DNA from 3 places in the Marisediminitalea sp. genome. Region 1 is predicted to be linked to each of the others. Evidence: predicted binding sites of a transcription regulator. Region 1 holds the regulator's gene; each other region holds the start of a gene.
The links. Region 1 encodes FliA, which starts transcription of late flagellar genes. Its sites were predicted from a motif close to CTAAAGNTNNNNNNNNNNNNGCCGATA; they were not measured.

Region 1 (4,757 bases):
CTTCACCTTCCAGCTCTAGGGTAATTTCTTTTTTCAGGCTTCGCGCCAAATCCCTGACAACGCGAGGAAAACGACCAAATACCTTTTTGATTGGCTGCATGCGGGTCTGCATTACCGCACCCTGCAAGTCACCGGTCACCACATCGAGGTTGGCGATGGCTTTGGACATTGATTCATCATTGATGTTTATGCCCAGACTTAACAAGCGGTTACGCACCAATACCAACTCGCCCACCATATTCATGATCTGGTCCAGACGTCGGGTATCTACCCGAACGGTCGTTTCAGCTGGCGGTGGCGCAGGTGTGGCTTTCTTTTCGTCTTTTTTAGCTGTAGCGGGTGCCGCAGCGGGCTTGCTCTGCGCTGCAGGTGCAGCAGGCTTAGCTGCGGGAGCAGGCTTAGCTGCGGGAGCAGGCTTTTCAGGCGCTTTTGACGCAGGCGTCGGCTTCGCTTCGTTTTCTACCTTAACCCGAGGTTTTTCGGCAGGTGCAGGTTTTGCGGCTTCAGCGGCTTTTGTCTCGCCCGGGCCTTTGCCCTGTCCGTGTAACTGATCAAGTAACGCTTCAAACTCATCGTCGGTAATTTCATCATCACCGCCAGCTGGCGTAGCCGCTGGTGCTGCAGCAGGCGCTGGCGCGCTAGGCGCTTCAGCTTCACCGCTAAACTTACCTTTGCCGTGAAGTTCGTCCAGCAGCGCTTCGAATTCGTCGTCGGTTATATCATCGTCACCAGCAGGTGCAGCACTAGCTGCAGGCGCAGGTTTTGCGGCTGGCTTTTCTTTGGTTTCGTTCTTACCCGGCGCGCCACCCGTACCGTGAAGTTCGTCTAACAGTGCTTCAAATTCGTCTTCGGTGATATCGTCGATAACACCAGACGTGTCGCTTGTTGCACTCTCGGTTTCCTCGGGCTCTTCTTCCAGCTCGAAGGTTTCCTCAACAGCAGGCGCTTCAGAGGCGGCACCGTCAAAAATATTTTCGTCAGCCGTTTCGGGATGGCTCAGCTTGTGGAGGATATCTACCAGGTTGGCGTCTGCCGGCTCTAGCGGCTCACGCAGTTTTACTTTTTCGAACATCTCTACGACAACATCCGTTGCCTGTAGAATCACGTCCATTAATTCTGGTGTCAGCGAGCGCTGTCCGTTTCGCATGACGTCAAAGACATTTTCAGCGCCGTGACAAATTTCAACTAACTCGGTTAGTGACAAGAAACCAGCGCCACCTTTCACCGTGTGATAACCACGGAATATGGCATTGAGCAGATCTTTGTCTTCTGGGTTGTTTTCCAGATCTACCAGTTGCTCTTGTAATTGTTCGAGGATCTCTCCGGCTTCAACCAGAAAATCCTGCAAAATATCTTCATCGACATCAAAAGACATGCACCCGCTCCCCTAGAACCCTAAGCTGGACAAAAGGTCGTCAACATCATCCTGACCAGATACCACGTCATCACGGGTCTCTGCATCAATAATCGGTCCTTCAGCTTTGATTTCATCGTTATCGGCTTGTTTAGTGGAAGCTTTGACGTTTTTCGTCACTTCTGAACCACCAAACACTGTCAGCATGTGAACCAGACTATCTTCAACTTCTTTGACCAACTCGATAACCCGGCGAATAACCTGACCAGTCAGGTCCTGGTAACCCTGTGCCATAAGCACCTCAGTGAGTAACGACATGAGGCGATCTGCATTTTTGGACGAATTTTCCAGAAAAGTATCCAGGTCCAGGCACAATGATTTGAATTCTCCGAGCTCGATTTCACGATTCATCAGCTTTTTCCACTCAGGCAAAACACTGTCGATTTGCTCTTTCATGGTTTCCACAATTGGCATACTGTTTTCAACAGCGTCCATTGTAGTATTAGCCGCTTTTTCAGTTTCTTCAATAACGTAAGTCAATCGGCTTTGTGCGTCAGGGATGTCTTCGTTAGCGAGGCCAGCAATACGCTCGTCTAATTGGAAATTATTCAGCGCACTGTGTAATTGGCGGGTAAGCTTGCCTACTTCGGCAAATAACTCGACAGACTCTTTCATTGCCACGGCATCAAGCAATGCATTGGCTGATTCGTCATCTCCGTTCTCCAGAAATACGACCAACTGCTTTGCTTCTTCCAGAGTCATCGGAACTTTTCTGTTTTCTGTCATCCAGTTATCCTCAGGCGGTTAAACACTTAACTGGATTAACCCAAGCGTTCAAAGATCTTTTCTAGTTTTTCTTTTAGTGTTGCAGCAGTGAATGGCTTAACGACGTAACCGTTAACACCGGCCTGTGCGGCGGCAACAATCTGTTCTTTCTTCGCTTCTGCGGTAACCATCAAAACAGGTAAATGCTTCAACTTGTCGTCGGCGCGAATAGCGCGCAACAAATCGATTCCCTGCATCCCGGGCATGTTCCAATCAGTGACTACGAAGTCAAAATCGCCTTGCTGTAACATAGGCAGCGCCGTGCTGCCATCGTCGGCTTCCTGAATATTGGAAAAGCCCAGGTCTTTGAGTAAGTTTTTGATAATTCGTCTCATTGTAGAAAAATCATCTACAACAAGAATTTTCATATTCTTATCCAAAATTGCCTCCAGTGAGGATAGTCATATTGTTAGTATAGTTATACGAATCCGTATAGATGTTACTCACCAGTCCGCCAGGACTTCATACGAGCTTTTAATTTTAACATCGCCTGACTGTGAATCTGGCTCACTCTGGACTCACTGACTTCGAGAACTTCACCTATCTCGCGCAGGTTAAGTTCTTCATCGTAGTACAGAGACAACACTATAGCTTCACGTTCCGGTAATGTAGTAATAGCATGCGCCAGCGCTTTTTGAAATGCGCCTTGCATTAAATCATCTAATGGCGCATCGGAACCACGCGAATCTTCCGTGGTAATAACATCTTCCGACACACCTAAATCTTCGATACCGACCAGTTTACCTGCATTTACTTCAGACAACATCTGGTGGTATTCCGCCAGGCTGACATTGAGTTTTTCTGCAATGTCCACATCCCGGGCGTCGCGACCCGTTTCTCTTTCTACCTGCGCTATCGCCTCAGAAATCGCCCGGCCGTTTTTGTGTACTGAACGCGGCGTCCAGTCGCCTTTTCTAATTTCGTCGAGCATGGCTCCACGAATACGAATCCCTGCAAAGGTTTCAAAACTGGCGCCTTTGCTGCCGTCAAAATTCTTGGCGGCTTCCAGCAGGCCAATCATGCCTGCCTGAATTAAATCATCAACAATAACACTGGATGGCAAGCGCGCCATTAAATGATGGGCGATACGTTTAACTAATGAAGCGTGTCGCTCAACCAGCTGCGCTTTATCTATTTGTTGTTGATACGCTGCTGCTCTGCTATTCACACTCAGTTACCTGCCACCTTACCTGCAACCAGTTGTTCTACGAAAAACTCTAAATGGCCACCTGGCTGTGCCGGGATTGGCCATCCCGCAGCTTTGGTCGCTAACTGGCTTATTGCTACTGCTGCCGGTGATGCCGGGAACGCATCAACAATGGCACTTTGCTTGCGAACCGCACGCCGGATATTCTCGTCGAACGGCACGGTCGCCACTAATTCTAATGCAACATCCAGAAAACGCCCGGTTACTTTTGACAATTTACTGAATAATTCTTGCCCTTCCCGCACATCGCGCACCATATTAGCCACAATTTTAAAGCGGAATACGCCGTAGTCCCGGTTGAGAATTTTGATCAACGCGTAGGCATCTGTTAACGAGGTAGGCTCGTCGCACACAACCACCAGGATATCCTGTGACGCCCGGGCAAAGCTCAGTACCATGTCTGAGATACCCGCCGCTGTGTCCACTATGAGCACGTCAACCTGGGAGCGCAATTCACTAAACGCGCGAATTAATCCCGCGTGCTGCGTGGGAGACAACTCAGTCATTGACTGCGTGCCTGACGTTGCTGGCGCAATTTTAATACCATGAGGCCCGGTTACCAGCACTTCGTCTAGAGTACATTCGCCAGACAATACGTGGGACAGGTTTTTCTCTACCCTTAACCCTAACATCACGTCGACGTTAGCCAGGCCAAGGTCGGCATCCAATACCATTACCCGTTTGCCCTGCTTTGCCATTGCAATAGCGGTATTCAGGGTAATGTTGGTTTTCCCTACGCCACCTTTACCGCCGGTTACGGCGATAACTTTGATTAATCGAGATTGATTCATCTTTCTTAAGCTACTCGCTTGGTCTTCAATCATACTGCCTGTGCTGAATTTACTGCTGTATTCCCATTAGTATGATTCAATCCATACTTTTTATAAAGCTTTGCTGCTAAAGAGATTATAGATTTTGCATTTGCCACATGAATATCCTCTGGCACCTGCTGTCCATCAGCCACATAACTCACCGGAAGCTGCGCTTCGATGACGCTGCTGATCACCTCCCCTAAACTATAGCACTCATCTAACTTAGTGATGATACAACCTTGCATATCAATACTGCTGTAAGCGCCAATGATATGTTTTAGTGTAGCCTGTTGCGTATTACCCTGCACAACTAAATAATTTTTTATTGTTTGACCGCCAGCTTGCTGGAACGTAGCTAACTGACTGATTAAACGGCTATCCCGCTGACTGAAGCCCGCAGTGTCAACCAATACCAAACGCTTGCTGCGGAACTGAAACAGCAAATCAGCAAGTTGTTCACCCGACTGCGCTTTGCGTACCGGGCAACCAATGATCTTACCGTAGGTTGCCAATTGCTCATATGCCGCGATGCGGTAAGTATCGATGGTAATCAATGCAA
Region 2 (4,757 bases), on a different contig from region 1:
CCGGCCCCGGACTTTACTGCTGCTGCAGTGCTAGGTAGCGGTGAAATTGTTGATAGCTTTTCTTTAAGCGAAGCCATTAAGGGTAAAAAAGCCGTTGTTTTCTTTTATCCATTAGACTTTACCTTTGTATGTCCTTCAGAGCTGATCGCTTTCGACAAACGTTATGACGAGTTTGCCAAGCGCGGTGTGGAAGTGATTGGTGTGTCTATCGATTCTCAGTTCTCTCACAATGCATGGCGTAACACGCCGGTTAACCAAGGCGGTATTGGTCCGGTTAAATACACCCTGGTTGCTGACGTGAAGCACGAAATCTGCCAGGCCTATGACGTAGAGCACCCGGAAGCAGGTGTAGCGTTCCGTGGTTCATTCCTGATCGACGAAGCAGGTCAAGTACGTCACCAGGTAGTTAACGATCTGCCTCTGGGCCGTAACATCGACGAAATGCTGCGCATGGTTGACGCACTGGCGTTCCACGAAGAGCACGGTGAAGTATGTCCGGCGGGCTGGACTGAAGGCAAATCTGGTATGGACGCAAGCCCTGAAGGTGTTGCTAAGTACCTGGCTGAAAAATCAGAAGAGCTATAAGCTTGAACGATATTTAAGTGAAAGGCGCCGGTTGGCGCCTTTTTCATTGGTGCTAGCGGCTGTCTGAGAGTGACATACCCAATTCTTCAATGGATTTGCCACGGGTTTCAGGAAACAACCAGAGCACGCATATAAGCTGCACGACCATCATCACAGTAAAGAAGCCAAAGATGACAGTGGGCGTAAAGCTGCCTAACACAGCTGGCATCACAAGCGTAATCAAAGCCGCCAGAACCCAATGGGTACCGCAGCCCAGGCTTTGCCCCTTGGTGCGCACCGAGTTGGGGAATATTTCAGAAATAAACACCCAGATCACTGCACCCTGGCCCACCGCGTGTGACGCGATAAACATGAATATAAAGGCAACCACTAAATTACCCGCCAACGACAACTGAAACGCTATCGTGAGTGCGGCTAAAGACAGAATGTAGCCTATTGAACCTATAACGAGCAGGGTTTTACGGCCAGCTTTGTCAATAAGCACCATCCCCAACATGGTAAATAGCAGGTTGACCAGGCCAATGCCCGCACTCGACAACAACGCGGCACTGCTGTCCAGTCCCGCCAGACTGAAGATGCGTGGGGCAAAGTAAATCACAAAGTTAATACCCGAGAGCTGGTTAAAGAAAGCCAGTAAAAACGCCAGCAGTATTGGCCAGCGATACGCATGACTGAACAGGTTCTCGCTAGCGCGTTGCTGATGTTCACTTTCAATTTGGGTTATCAGGTGTTGCGGCGAAGGTTCCCCTACAGCATGCAGAATCTGACTGGCTGCCTGGTGATCCTGTTTGTGTAGCAGCAGCCACCGGGGACTCTCTGGTACAAAGAAAACCAACAGCAGGTAGATAGCCGCAGGAAGGGCTTCTATGCCCAGCATCCAGCGCCAACTGAGCAGAAATGTATCTGCCAGCAGATAGTTTGATAAAAACGCGATTAATATGCCAAACACAATTTGGAACTGGTAAAGCGCAACCAGTCGACCACGCTGAGCCGCTGGTGCTATTTCAGCAATGTAGGCGGGCACCGCTATCGAGGAGACACCGACGCCGATACCGCCAATAAAGCGCATTACACTGAAAGTAACAGGATCTGTTGCCAGCGCTGAACCCAATGCAGACAGCAGATATAGCACCCCAATAGCAATCAGTGTGGTTTTGCGGCCAAACCGGTCACAGGGAATGTTAGCGCCTAATGCCCCCAGTACTGTGCCCCATAGGGCCGATGACATGATAAACAAACCATGGGTAAGATCAGAGGTTTGCCACAAGGCTTGGATGGGTTGATCTGCTCCGGATATTACAGCTGTATCAAAGCCAAATAAGAACCCGGCACAGGCTACGGTAATACTCCAAAGCAGTAATTTATTGTTCAGCATAATAGGATCTTAATCGTTTAAGTTTGTTAAGTGTACAACTCAACGACGAAGTTACAATGCCTTTTTACAATTATTTAACGAAATGGGGCGAGATGGTCTGCTAAGGAAGCGGCCATCCGCCTAACGAGGCATACCGATTGACGATGTAGCAAAACAGCTCGGCAGTTTTCTTTGCATCGTACAACGCGGAATGGGCTTCTTTCTGATCGAATGCAATTCCCGCAGCCTGGCAGGCTTTTACCAGCACGGTTTGACCGACCGCCAGACCTGACAGGGTTGTGGTATCGAAAGAAACAAAAGGGTGAAACGGCGTGCGTTTGATGTTGCAACGCTCAATGGCAGCATTAACGAAGCTCTGATCAAAAGTAGCATTGTGCGCGACAATGACTGAACGTTGGCATTCTGCGGCCTTTTGTTGTTTGCGTATGGTTTTACACAGTTCTTTCATGGCTTCATCTTCGTCGATGGCACCGCGCAAAGCGCAGTTCGGATCAATGCCATTAAATTCCAGCGCGGCCGGCTCGAGGTTCGCGCCTTCAAACGGCGTAACGTGGGCGTGATACGTCTGATCCGGGTGCAGCATACCTTCTTCGTCCATATGAAGGGTTACGGCGGCAATTTCTAACAAGGCATCGGTATTGGCGTTAAAGCCGGCGGTTTCAACGTCGATAATAACGGGAAAGTAGCCTCTGAAACGGTGTGCAAGCTGAGGTTTGGTGTCGGACATATCACTCAAAAAAACGTTGTGGACGAATCGAATAACGCGGAAGTCGCGAATTAAACGTAAAGTCAGTTCTCATTCAGGGGCAAATTATGTCAACATTAGGCAAGAGTATCTACCTGGAACTAAACTTTTCTCGGCAATTGTCGATAAGTTAACGAGGCATATTCAGAGGCTAGTATGGTTAAATCCATTTTGCATAGTTCAATTGTGTTGGCATTGGGTCTGACAACATGTGCTGCTCACGGCGCCATGCGTCAGTATCACGCCACGGTAGAATCGTCGGATTGGCAGGTCAGCGAACCATCAAGGTTAAGCTGCACGCTGTCGCATGCGTTGCCGGGTTACGGTGAGGCTCAGTTTACCAGTGTCGCATCAAAGCAGCTCAACATGGAGTTTGTGCTGGATATGCAACGCTTGCCGAAACGTTTTGATACGGCTGCTGTGTATTCAGTGCCGCCGGCCTGGATGCCAGGACAGCGCGCCCGTCAGATAGCGGATATGACCATTCGCACTCAGTACGATGGCGATTTGCCGGAAGACACCGCCTGGACCATGCTCAGTGAACTCGAAAAAGGTTTCTGGCCAACCATTTACTATCAGGATTGGTACAACCCCGCAGACAAGGTAGCGGTTGGCCTGAATGCCAGTAATTTCATGCCGGTGTATCAGGAATTTGTAAGCTGTGTGTCAAACCTGTTGCCTTACAGTTTTGAAGATATCAGCTATACGGTGTTGAGTTACGAGAAAAACAGCGTCGAGCTGTCTAAATACTCTAAGAAACGTCTGGCCATGATTGGCGATTACCTGCGAGAAGACAACGACCTGGAGCTGGTGTTGTTAGACGGCTATACCGACAGCTACGGTGGTTCGTGGAACAACCAGCAGCTTTCCGTGCGTCGCGCCAATGAGGTAAAGAGTTATCTGACAGACCTAGGCGTAAATCCGGATCGCATCGAATTAACCGGTCACGGTGAGAAGCGCCATATCTCACCGAATACTACCAGTCATTCCCGAGCGGCCAACCGCCGCGTAGTCGTCAGACTGGCGAAGTCATAGATTCAAACTGATTTAAATGAAAACGGCCGCATCTTGTTGCGGCCGTTTTGCTATTTAATACACAACACACCTAGTGCGCTGTTTGTTCAATTTGCTCAATAAAGGCTTTTACCGGCGGCACCTGGTCGGTAAATACGCCGTCAAATTTCCATTTACCTACAATAAGCTGAAGCAATTGTTCTGCGGAAATACCCGGCGGTAAAGCGTCGAGCCTGAATGTATATGGGTGAATTTGCAGACCTTCAGCTTGCGCTGTTTGCACCCAATCCGCCAATTCAAATGAAGGTGGGTTAGTGGATTGTGTGACGTGGCCTAGCCAGGGGCCAATGCCTTGCACATATTGCGCAGCCTCTCGCATGCCCGCTGGTGTTTTTAGCATTGCGTAATTGGTGGGGGACTCACCCCAGTCATTATCCGCAATCAGTTGCACCATTTTCACTTTGGCCCCCAATTCGTTGCGGATACGCTTCACTTCTTCAAAGTCAAAGCACTGCAAATAAATATTCGCGTCCGGGGTATCCAATTTATGCCTTCTCAGCGTGTTCAGCACGATTTTGCTGATGTCGTAGCCCTCAGCCCGATGCCAGGCCGGTGACTTGATTTCCGGGTAATAACCGATGTTGGCGCCAGTGAGGCGATTCAATTCAGCTATAGAGGTGAGCTGCTCCTCAAAGGTGGCAACAGTAAAATGGCCTTTGCCCTGGTAGCGATTGGGGAATACCGGCTTACCGTCAGCGTTTTCACGTTCATGGACCTGCAGGGTTTTTAGCTCTGCCAGGGTAAAGTCGAGAGCATAAAAACGGCCGTCTTCACGGGCTCGGTTGGGGAATTTCTGCTCGACGTCTGTGACGGTTTCCAGATGAATATCGTGCAATACCACCAGTGCGTTGTCGCGCGTGAGTACCAGATCCTGTTCAATAAAGGCCGGCCCCTGAGCGTGCGCAAGCGCCATAGCTTCCAGCGTGTGTTCAGGGAGATAACCTGATGCGCCACGGTGAGCAACAATATCGAAAGCCT
Region 3 (4,757 bases), on a different contig from region 1:
TCTGGCGCTTCAGCAGCGTTAACTACCATCGATTCAGCAATCTCTATTATCGATGCGAAACGCGCGGATCTCGGTGCTATTCAAAACCGTTTCCAATCAACGATTCGAAACCTTAGCAGTATTTCTGAAAACGTCTCAGCGGCAAGATCTCGCATCAGAGATACAGATTTTGCCACCGAAACGGCACAACTTACCCGCTGGCAGATTATCCAGCAAGCAAGTACAACTGTGCTTTCACAGGCTAACCAACGACCGCAGGCAGCATTGTCGTTATTAGGCTAAACTTGAATACAAAGAGAGGGTGGAACTGAGAGGCCAACCCCAGCCAAGGATGGCGGCCGAAAGGCCACCAATAAAGGGAAGAAAACGCCGACTAACAGAACTGAGAGTGTAGAATTTAAGGTTGAGAGGCCAGTATATTTCTACTAATCCTGCCAGCCAGCAGAAACCGAATTTGCTCAAACTCCTAACGTGAGCAAGTTGGCCGGGTCGCCTTTTAGACCCGGCCTTTTTTATTCTTATCGCCGAATCATCACCAGTCAACTTACAGATTTCTATTATACAAATCCTGTGCCAACGTTTTTTTGACGCGTTAATATTTTTACTTTTTCTGCGTCTGTTTCTGTCCATACGCTGTTGCTTCGCATGACTGGCGGCTTTTTTCAGGCAATCACTAGTACACTTTGAGCAGAAAAATACGCCAAACATCCGGTTACTATCACGATGACTGAGTACTACATTTATCACTGCTAATGAACAGGCATTGCCACATGGCAAATATGAGCTGGTGATTTATTGCCGCTAATTGAATTACTTACTGTCTCAGCAAGCACTTTTTTAATTACTTTATCGTTCCCACACCCATTGAATATTTACCCAGCATCAAGCTTCCTTGTAAGTGCATTGATAATTTTACCTGGCTGATAGTCGGATCGGCGATGTCGAACCACCAATTGCTTAAACGTGGTGTGCTGAATAAGCGCCAACAGAACAAAAAGAACAGACAGGTCACGCTGACGTCCAGCAACGTTGTTTTGGCGCATCCGCTCATTTAACAAAACATTTCGCGATAGCGTTTCAACGCTAATTGCGCATTTTTGTACCGGCATTTTAAGCGCTTTAGTGTGTTAGGTTATAAAAAAAAAGATTAAAACTGTTACAAAACAACGGTTTAAAAATAATTTAAAAAAAGTGAGAAAAAAAACTAAAGAAACTCAAGGAATGGTCGATACCTATAGTTGAGGGGTAATTCATTCTATGAATTGCGTAGTTGCCGGAGGGCGCTACAAATATGAGGTGGTTTAGCTGGATATCAGTCCGCTGAATCAGGTACGTAAGGTTTCAGTTTAGCAGAATTCGCTGAATTCAACTAGCTGAAACCCCAGGAGGTTAGATAATGTCTTTATATGTAAATACAAACGTCTCGGCCCTGAATGCGCAGCGTCAGTTATTCGATGTCAGTAATAAACTAAGTACATCATTTGAGCGCTTGTCGTCAGGTTTCCGTATCAACAGTGCTGCTGATGACGCAGCGGGTCTGCAAATCTCAGATCGTCTGACTACGCAGGTTCAGGGTTTGAACCAAGCCGTACGTAACGCTAACGATGCTATTTCGTTAACGCAAACGGCGGAAGGTGCACTGTCAGAAGTAACGACCAGCTTACAGCGTATTCGTCAGTTGGCGGTTCAGTCTCAGAACGGTATCAACAGCTCCGCTGACCGTGTTGCACTGCAACAAGAAGTAACAGCATTGGTTGCAGAAATTTCTCGTGTATCTACAGATACCCAGTTCGCTGGTGTTGATTTGTTGAAAGGTGGTTTTTCTGCTGCGTTCCTCGTCGGTGCAAACGGTGGTCAAACAATTGGTGTAAACCTGTCTCGTTCAGGTGGCTTTGGCGCATCAGGTCTGGGGGTTGGGTCTGTTTCAGTATCATCTGTAACTGGCGCTACGTCAGCACTGACTGCAGTCGATAACGCAATTTCAGCTATCGGAGCACAACGTGCATCGTTAGGTGCCTTGCAAAACCGTTTCCAATCGACTATTCGTAACTTGAGCAGTGTTGCTGAAAACCTGTCAGGCGCACGTTCACGTATTCGTGATACTGACTTTGCTGCAGAAACTGCCGAATTAACTCGAAACCAGATTATTCAGCAGGCGTCTGTTTCTGTGCTGAGTCAGGCTAACCAGCGTCCACAGACAGCGTTATCGCTGCTGGGCTAAGGTAGCTAACCGGACACACTCCGGTAAAGCATATATAGAGTAAACGGGCATCTGCTTTTAGCAGGCCCGTTTTGGCGTTTGTAATCAGGGGGTTAATTGTGGAAATTTCAACGTCACAAATTGGCCAGAATTTTGCTGGTGTTAAGAACTCAAACGAGTTGCAGACTGATAAGTCGTTAGAACAGGTACGTCCTGAGGTTAACGTCGAACAGCAAAACCTGGAAAAAAATAGCACGCCTTCAGCAGAAGATATTCAAGCTAATTCAGATTCTGCCGATAACTTTCAAAGAGAGGGGCGTAGCCAGGACCTGGACATTGCAGTCGAGGAAATTCAGTCATTTTTGCAGGTACAAAACCGCAATCTTGCATTTTCTATCGACGACGATACCAAGCGGTCTGTGGTAACGGTTAAAGATTCTTCATCAGGTGATGTAATCAGACAAATACCATCAGATGAAGTGTTGAGGTTAGCGGAACGCATAAAAGATCTCCAGCAAGACATCGGAAGTAGCGTGGGGGTACTTTTAAACAAAGAAGTGTAGAGGTGAATCATGACAATTCAATCGTTAGGTGTTGGTTCCGGGCTTGCGCTTGACGACCTGGTCTCGCAATTGCTCGACGCTGAACGCGCGCCCAAAGAGGAGCGCCTGAATGCAAAAGAAGAGCAAATAGAAGCTGAGATCTCGGCGCTGGGCCAAATTAAATCGAAATTGTCAGACTTCAAGGATACGCTCGATGAAATGCGCCGTGATTCCGACATCAACGGCCGTGAGCCAACCATTACCCATCCATCGGAAGATTCTGAAATATTTACCGCTGAAGCGGCCAACTCTGCATTGCGCGGGTCTTATGAAATCGCGGTTACCCAGTTGGCTTCAGGAAGTCGTATTGAAACCGCAGACGCCGACTATGCCGGTAGTTCCGATGCGGTATTAACCGACGCCGCAGGTCCTGCCACCATGACGTTCAAAATTGACAACACTGGCGACAGCTTTACCGTGAGTGTGACTCAAAATATGACGCTGGCGCAGTTGCGTGAGGCAATTAACGACCACAGCGATAACTTCGGTGTGAACGCGAACATCATTGACACAGGTACTGCCGCCGGTGGAGCAAAACTCGTGTTTACCTCTACAACAACTGGGGCCGGGAACGACCTTAAGATTGTGAACGACGGTGATCGGGCTGAACTCGATAAACTGACAACAACCGATTCTACCGAAACCGCAACGTATCTGAGTGCCGTTAAATCGGCGGCGAATGCCAAAGCGACCATTGATGGTATTGCGGTTGAGAGTGAAACAAACAACTTTGAAAACACCATTCAAAACGTGTCTTTTGAAGCGACGAAAATTTCACCTCTGGATACCGACGGGATAACCCGAATGACGTCTACGCTGGAGATTGGTTACGATCGTGACGGTCTTGAGTCGAAAATCCGGGATTTTGTAGACAACTACAACAAAATCATCGACGAGATTAAAACACTGACTCGCTACGGTGAATCAGAGCTCGAAGAAGATGGCGCGCTGGCAGGTGATTCATTGCTTCGAGGGATCAGTAGTTCACTGGCCAGCATTGTTGGTTCGAGCGTTGATTCTTCGTCATTGGGCAGTCTGTTTTCGCTGGGTGTAGAGCTGGACTCTGACGGCAAATTAGAAATCGGTAGTCTCGATTTCGGGCTGGGTTCGGGTCAGGAGCGTTTGCAAGATGCACTTGACGATAACTTCGACGAAATCGCAAAGTTATTTACAGACGAAAACCAGGGTATCGCCACGCGTCTTTATGAAATCACTAAAGAGTACACTTCGTTCAGTGGATTAATTAGTTTGCGTGAACGTTCCGCTAAAGATGATCGCGATCAACTGAATGATGACCGCGAACGTTTCGAACTACGCATGACGAATTACGAGCAGATTCTGCGAGATAAATACCTTAACCTTGACCAAACCGTCGCAAAGCTGAATCAAACAGGTTCTGCTTTACTGGCTGCACTTGGTTAACGCTAGTGTATAGGAGTTAACATGGCACTTACTGGCATCAATGCATATCGAAAAGGCAATCTTAAACAAGACATTGCTAATGCAGATCCACACAAACTGACACTGATGCTGATGCAAGGCGCATTGGACCGCATCGCTTATGCAAAAGGCGCAATGGAGCGACGGGAATTTGAGCAAAAGGCACAGTTGATATCGCGTGTATCGGCAATTCTTATGAACCTGCGCGACACGCTGGATTTAGAAGTCGGCGGAGAGACGGCAGAAAATTTGTATGCGCTGTATGACTTTATGATAGAAAAACTAAATGAAGCCCATGCTAAGAACAGCTTGCAGATGCTCGATGAAGTGACTAACCTGTTAACACCCATTCGAGACGCTTGGTTACAAATTCCTGAGACGGCTAAGCAGGAAGCCTTTGAAGCCCAGCGTCAGAAACGTGAAGCTGTGTGAGCGAAAACAATCTGAATCATGAGTTAACGCCCGATAACCTTCGGGCGTTAAACGCCAAAATTTGTGAATGTATTGCAAAGCCC

Region 2: the regulator FliA is predicted to act here: its motif matches at 2,807-2,833, upstream of AC4MRN_RS06585 (flagellar protein MotY).
Region 3: the regulator FliA is predicted to act here: its motif matches at 1,205-1,231, upstream of AC4MRN_RS07495 (flagellin N-terminal helical domain-containing protein).

Annotation. Positions count from the first base shown of each region.
Region 1 covers NZ_CFIDRX010000047.1:1,742-6,498, reverse strand. Annotated here, with positions in the region: gene AC4MRN_RS08240 (chemotaxis protein CheA) at 1-1,375, opposite strand, end outside; gene AC4MRN_RS08235 (protein phosphatase CheZ) at 1,388-2,140, opposite strand; gene cheY (chemotaxis response regulator CheY) at 2,176-2,559, opposite strand; gene AC4MRN_RS08225 (RNA polymerase sigma factor FliA) at 2,619-3,347, opposite strand; gene AC4MRN_RS08220 (MinD/ParA family protein) at 3,350-4,210, opposite strand; gene flhF (flagellar biosynthesis GTPase FlhF) at 4,207-4,757, opposite strand, start outside.
Region 2 covers NZ_CFIDRX010000033.1:19,680-24,436, forward strand. Annotated here, with positions in the region: gene AC4MRN_RS06570 (peroxiredoxin) at 1-585, shown strand, start outside; gene AC4MRN_RS06575 (sugar porter family MFS transporter) at 638-1,960, opposite strand; gene rnt (ribonuclease T) at 2,061-2,687, opposite strand; gene AC4MRN_RS06585 (flagellar protein MotY) at 2,934-3,740, shown strand; gene glpQ (glycerophosphodiester phosphodiesterase) at 3,811-4,757, opposite strand, start outside.
Region 3 covers NZ_CFIDRX010000040.1:11,880-16,636, reverse strand. Annotated here, with positions in the region: gene AC4MRN_RS07500 (flagellin N-terminal helical domain-containing protein) at 1-282, shown strand, start outside; gene AC4MRN_RS07495 (flagellin N-terminal helical domain-containing protein) at 1,397-2,221, shown strand; gene AC4MRN_RS07490 (flagellar protein FlaG) at 2,320-2,763, shown strand; gene fliD (flagellar filament capping protein FliD) at 2,773-4,224, shown strand; gene fliS (flagellar export chaperone FliS) at 4,246-4,674, shown strand; gene AC4MRN_RS07475 (hypothetical protein) at 4,671-4,757, shown strand, end outside.